Regions from separate parts of the Micromonospora sp. CPCC 205546 genome, predicted to be linked through region 1. Evidence: riboswitches for the same ligand, from Rfam matches in the RefSeq annotation. Region 1 holds a riboswitch; the other holds the start of a gene.
What was found. Region 1 has a riboswitch for thiamine pyrophosphate ahead of V6U77_RS22345 (ECF transporter S component). Riboswitches for the same ligand answer to the same signal wherever they lie in the genome.

Region 1 (3,203 bases):
GCGCGTACGGCCAGGTCGACGGGGGCCAGCCGGGGCGGCAGGCCGAGCCGGTCGGCGGTGAGCAGCACGTCACCGGGCGGCGTGGTCGCGTGGCGGGGCGGTACGGTCCGGCCGGGCACCCAGACGCCCTCGTCGGCGAGCGCGTCGCCGTGCGTGCCGAAGACGGCCTCGGGCGTGCCGTCGGCACGGACGCCGCCGCCGGCTTCGAGCACGACCACCCGGTCGACCAGGGGCAGCGCCTCGGCGACCCGGTGCTCCACCAGGACCAGCGTGGTGTCGGCGTCCAGCGCGCCGGCCACGGCCGTCCGGATCAGTGCCGCGCCGGTCGGGTCGAGGTTGGCGGTGGGCTCGTCGAGCAGCAGCAACCCGGGGCGCAGGGCCAGCACCCCGGCCAGGGCGAGCCGCTGTTGTTCCCCGCCGGAGAGGGCGGCGGTGGGGCGGTCCCGGGGGTACGGGAAGCCGACCCGCATCAGCGCCTCGTCGACGCGGGGCCAGATCTCCCCGGCGGGAGTGCCGCGGTTCTCCAGCCCGAACGCCACGTCGTCGCCGCTGCGGGCCATCACCAGCTGGGTCTGCGGGTCCTGGAAGACGATGCCCACCCGCTCCCGGCCCTTGCGGGGGTCGAGCCCGTCGATCTCGACGGTGCCCTCCTGATCGCCCGAGTCCTCGGGCAGCAGGCCGGCCAGCGCGGCCAGCAGCGTGCTCTTGCCGGCCCCGGAGGGCCCCAGCAGCAGCACCCGCTCGCCGTCGTCGACGCGCAGGTCGACCCCGCGTACGGCCCACGCCCGCCGCCCGGCGTGCCGCCACCCGAACCCCCGCAGCGTCACCGCCCCCACCGCAACCCCTCCCTCCCGGCCCGCCCGCGAGCGTCGATCATGAGGTTGGCGGCAGCCACGGAGATCGACATCGCCGTCAACCTCATGATCAACCTCGATCTCGGTGGTGGGGTGGGGGAGCGGGGGTCAGACGGGGGTGCGGTCGCGGGCGGCGGGGAAGCGGTCCAGGGCGCCCGTGGTGGCCAGGGCACGGGTCAGGGCCCAGCCGCCGGCGCCGGCGACCACGGTGGCGCTGACGACGGTGAGCAGGGCGTAGGGGATCCGGTAGCTGCCCAGCGCGTACTCGCTGTTCCAGACGAAGAAGTCGAACAGCGCCGCGCCGAGGCCGGTCAGCGCGCCGGCGATCAGCGCGGTGGGCAGCCGGAAGGAGCGGTACCGGAACGCGGCGAAGGCCAGTTCGGCGCCGAGCCCCTGGATCAGGCCCTGCACGATGGTGACGCCGCCCCACTCCGAGCCGAGCAGCGCGGAGACCGTCGCCGCCACCGCCTCGCAGAAGAGGGCCGCCCCGGGCTTGCGGATCACCAGGCCGCCGAGGACGGCCGGGACCAGCCACACGCCGTACATGATCGCCTGGCCGGCGGGGAAGAACGCGAACGCCGGGTCGACGGCCCGCCACAGCAGGCCCCACGCCCAGAAGATGACGCCGAAGGCCACCGCGATCACCGCGGCGACGACGACGTCGACCGTACGCCACCGGGTGGCGGTGTTGTTGTCTCGCATGATTGCTCCCAGTCCCGAACGAGAACCAGGAGAAGACGCACGCCGCGCCCGGATGTGCCGGACGTCGACGCGGCTGGAGGTCGACCGAACTCCCTGCGCTGGCATTACCCAGATCAGGTTCGAGGGTCTGCGGGCGGTGCCCGCACTCTCAGCGCTGTGCGCTCCCCTGTCGGATGTGAAGTTGTGGCCCGACGCTAACACCTTTGAAGATCATCGGGCAAAGTGATCTTTGCGCAGCTCACCCCCGCGTTCGATCGACGCCCCGATCCCGGCCCGGTACCCTCGGGCGGCCACTGGGAATCCGGCAGAGGGACACGGACGTGACATCCGAGGCTGAGCGCCGCGCGCCGGACGGGCCGCACCCGGGCGGGGTGGGCGTGGCCGCTCCCGGCGTACGCGGGGAGAAGCCGGCGGCCCCTCGCGACCCGGAGCGGCGGGTCGGGTCCGTGGAGGTCCTCGCCGGCCTGCTGATCCTGCTGGTCGTCTTCCGCGAGCCGCTCGCCCGCGCCCTCGCCGCGCCCCGGTTGCAGACCTGGACCACCGTCTTCGTCTCGGTCATGGTGCAGGCGGTGCCGTTCCTGGTCTTCGGGGTGCTGCTCTCCGCGGTCATCGCCGTCTTCGTGCCCCGGTCGTTCTGGGCCAGGGCGCTGCCGCGTCATCCCGCGCTCGCGGTGCCGGTGGCCAGCGCGGCCGGCGTGGTGCTGCCCGGCTGCGAGTGCGGGGCGGTGCCGATCGCCGGGTCGCTGATCCGGCGCGGGGTCACCCCGGCCGCCGCGTTGGCGTTCCTGCTCGCCGCCCCGGCGATCAACCCGATCGTGCTCACCGCCACCGCGGTGGCCTTCCCCGACGACCCGGCGATGGTCCTCGGCCGGGCCGTCGCGAGCCTGGTCGTCGCGATGGTCATGGGCTGGCTGTGGCTGCGCCTCGGGCGGGCCGACTGGATTCGCCTGCCGCGCCGGCCGGAGCTGGAGGACGGCTCGCGCGGGCGGGCGTTCTGGGGGGCCGTCCGGCACGACGTCACGCACGCCGGCGGCTTCCTGGTGATCGGCGCGGCGGCCGCCGCCACGATCAACGTCGTGGTGCCCGAGCGCTGGTTGCAGACCCTCGCCGACGAGCCGGTGCTCTCGGTGCTCGCGCTGGCCGCGCTCGCGGTGCTGCTCTCCCTCTGCTCCGAGGCGGACGCCTTCGTCGCCGCCTCGCTGTCGCAGTTCTCGCTGACCTCCCGACTGGTATTCCTGGTGGTGGGGCCGATGGTCGACCTGAAGCTCATCTCGATGCAGGCCGGCGTCTTCGGCCGGCGCTTCGCGCTGCGGTTCGCCCCGACCACCTTCGCGGTGGCCGTCGCGGTGGCCGTCGGGACCGGGGCGGTGCTGCTGTGAACCGGCAGGCGCAGGCGGTCGTCCTGCTGCTGCTCGGGGGCGCGGTGGTCCGGGCCAGCCTCACCGACCTGCACCTGCGCTACGTCAAGGAGGGGCTGCGGCCCTTCCTGGTCGCCGCCGGCCTGCTGCTGGTGGCCGCCGCGGTCATGACCCTCTACTACGAGCTGCGCCCGCTCCTGCGGCGCACGCCCGCCGGCGACGAGGCCCAGGACGGCCACGACGGCCACGACGGCGACGATGGGCACGACGGCCACGGGCACCACGAGCC
Region 2 (3,203 bases), on a different contig from region 1:
CCGCAGCCGGCCGCGACCACCGTGACGCGGGCGTCCACGTCGGACAGGGCGCGCACGGCGGCGGGGACCAGCGTGGCGCCGGCGTGCTCGGCAGCCGTGCGCAGCGCCCGCACCAGCCGGCGGGGATCGACCTGGTGGTCCGTGGCGGCGAGCGCGCCGCCACGGACCCGGGGGGCCAGCGCCGGCTCGCGGTCCCGCAGCGCCGACGGGCGCAGCGGCGTCACCGGCAGCCCGATCCCCTGCTGGTACGCCCACAGCCGCCGCGCCTCGGCCAGGTCGTCGGCGGTGAGCCCGACCATCAGCGTGCCCTCGGTGCGGTAGCCGACGTCCACGCCGCTCGTGGCGGTCAGCTCGGCGGCGAACGCCGGCCAGCGGGCGGCGGAGGCGGTCAGCAGCCCGGTCAGCTCGTGCTCGCCGAAGTACGCCTCGGCGACCGGGGCGAGCATCCCGGCGGCGACGTGGGACGCGCCGGAGCCCGGGGCGGGGTCGTGCACGACGACGCGCAGTCCGCGCTGCGCGCAGCGCCAGGCGATCGCCAGCCCGACCGGTCCCGCCCCCACCACGGCGACGTCCGGTCGGTTCAGCACCCCAGCGCTCCCAGCAGCTCCGCCGTCGCCCGGGCCGGATCGACCGCCCCGGAGAGCGCCCCCACCACCGCCACCCCGTACGCCCCGGCGGCCACCAGCGCGGGCGCGTTCGCGGCGGTCACCCCGCCGATCGCGACGACGGGCACGGCCACGGCGTCGGCGACCGCGCGTACCCCGGCCGGGCCGATCGGCGCCGGCAGTCCCGTCTTGGTGCCGGTGGCGTGGCAGGGGCCCACGCCCAGGTAGCTGGCTCCCGCGGCGACCGCCTCGGCGGCCGTCCCCGGCTCGCGGGCGGTGGCACCGAGCACGGCGGTCGTGCCGAGCACCCGGCGGGCCGCCCCGACCGGCAGGTCCTCGGCGCCGACGTGCCCACCGGCGGCGCCCACCGCCAGCGCCACGTGCAGCCGGTCGTTCACCAGGCAGGTGGCGTCGTACGGCGCGCAGAGCGCCACCACCCGCCGGGCCAGGTCGTACGCCTCCCGGTCGGTGGCGTCGTCGGTCACCCGGACCTGCACGACCAGTTCCGCGCGGGCCACCGGAAGGGCGGCCCGCAGCACGGCGAGCGGATCCCGCCCGGGCCGGGTGTCGGTGATGAGATGCAGTCGTCCGAGGGACGGCACGGCAACACTCCTCCCTGCGCCGGCATTACCCGGATCAGGTTCGACGGTCGGGGGCTCACAGCCCCCCTCTCAGCCCGGTCCACCGGGCTCCCGTGGGTCACTTGCGGGTGTCACCGTACGACGGATCGCCGGATCCGCCAAGGTCAAGCTGCGGATTTCACACCGACCGCCCGAACCCGGCAGACGGGGGCGGCACGTGACCGTCCCGTCACGCGATGCTGTCCGGATGCCCTCCGCCGCCCGGGTACCGCCCCGCCTCGCCTTCCTACCGTTCCGGGCCAGCACCGCCATCGCCGAAGGGCTGCTGAGCTGGACGATGTTGCGCGGGCCGTCCTGGCAGCGGCTCCTCCCCGACGTCCACGTGCACCGTGACGGCTACCGGCCGGACGACCACCGGATGTGGTGCGACGCGGTCGCACTGTCGCTGCCGGTCGGCGGGGCGATCGCCGGCCGCAGCGCCGCGTACCTGTGGGGTGTCGACCTGCTCAGCCGGAACGCGCCGGTCACCGTGCTGCTGCCGCGCGCCGCGCGGATGCGCGCCCACCCCCGTCTTCGGGTACACCGGTCGGTGGTGCCGGATTCCGATCGCACGCGTTTCGGCGGGCTGCCCGTCACCACGCCCCTGCGCACCGCCTTCGACCTGGGCCGCCGGGCTCCCCGGCACGATGCCGTGGTCGCCGTCGACGCGCTGCTGCACCGCCGGGCGGTGAAACTCGCCGCGTTGCGCGCGTACGCCGACGCACGGTCCGGCTGGCCCGGTCTGCCCCTGCTGCGGGAGGTCCTGGCGCTGGCGGAGCCGCTGGCCGAGTCCCCGATGGAGACCCGCCTCCGGCTGCTCCTGCTCGACGCGGGGTTGCCACCGGCGGTCGCCCAGCACGACGTTCGCGAGACCGACGGGCGGTTCGTCGGCCGGGTGGACCTGGCCTGGCCCGCCCTGCGCGTCGCGGTCGAGTACGACGGCGACCACCACCGCGAGCGTGCCCACTTCCGCCAGGACGTCGCCCGGCTGAACGCCCTGCGCGCGGCCGGCTGGATCGTCCTGCGCTTCACCGCCGACGACGTGCTCCGGCACCCCACCCGCACCGTCGCCCTGGTGAACCAGGCCCTCCGCGAACGCCACCCCTCCCGCTGATCACCCTTGCGCCTTCACTTCCGCCTCCCGGCCCCGCTCCCGCCGCACTGGCTTCCTGCCCTGCGCCCCCTCCTCCTGACGGCCGTCCTGCCGGCGGGCCGAAGAGCACGGCGGCCCAGCCGGTGGAACACCACGGGTGTCTCCGCCGTCCCTTGACACCCGTGACGTTCCACTCAGCGGACACCCGGCACGCGCCACGACTGCCACCGCACCACCGCAGCCCGCCTGTCGTGCACGAGGCGACCCGACGCTCGGTGGAACGTGGTGGGTGTTTCCGGTGCCGGGTGACACCCATGGCGTTCCACCGAGCCTCGCGTCGGCGCGGGTGGGGTGCTGCGCGCAGCGCACCGCCCCCGGTGCCGCAGTGCTGCGGTGCCGGGGGCGGGACGGGGCGAGGGCGGGACGAGGGCGAGGGCGGGACGAGGGCGAGGGTGACGACAGGGGTGGTGTCGACGTGGCTCAGAGGATGGCGCGCAGGGCTTCGAGGTCCTCGTCGGTGGGCTGCCAGGTGCCCGCCTCCGCGTTGGCGCGTACCTGCTCGGGCGTGGTGGCGCCGGCGATCACCGAGGTCACCGCCGGCTGGGCGGCCAGCCCGCCGATCGCCACCTGGAGCATCGACAGCCCCCGCTCGGCGGCGTACGCCTCGATCGCCTCGATGGTGTCCCAGTCGGCGGCGGCGAGCCGCTGGGCGTACCGGCCGCCACCGGCGAGGCGACTGCCCGCCGGCGGGGCCTCGTTGCGCTTGTACTTGCCGGTGAGCAGCCCGTTGGCCAGCGGGAAGAACGGCAGCAGCCCGAGGCCGAAGCGCTCGCAGGCGGGCACCACCTCGGCCTCGACGCCGCGCTCCAACAGGCTGTAGTGGTT

Region 2: another riboswitch for thiamine pyrophosphate. It lies ahead of thiE (thiamine phosphate synthase); the one in region 1 lies ahead of V6U77_RS22345 (ECF transporter S component).

Annotation. Positions count from the first base shown of each region.
Region 1 covers NZ_JBAKHL010000053.1:13,455-16,657, reverse strand. The annotation lists gene V6U77_RS22350 (ABC transporter ATP-binding protein) at 1-836, opposite strand, end outside; gene V6U77_RS22345 (ECF transporter S component) at 963-1,556, opposite strand; TPP riboswitch at 1,629-1,734, opposite strand; gene V6U77_RS22340 (permease) at 1,934-2,935, shown strand; gene V6U77_RS22335 (TIGR03943 family putative permease subunit) at 2,932-3,203, shown strand, end outside.
Region 2 covers NZ_JBAKHL010000039.1:32,251-35,453, forward strand. The annotation lists gene thiO (glycine oxidase ThiO) at 1-587, opposite strand, end outside; gene thiE (thiamine phosphate synthase) at 581-1,207, opposite strand; TPP riboswitch at 1,202-1,310, opposite strand; gene V6U77_RS18860 (DUF559 domain-containing protein) at 1,434-2,339, shown strand; gene V6U77_RS18865 (aldo/keto reductase) at 2,799-3,203, opposite strand, start outside.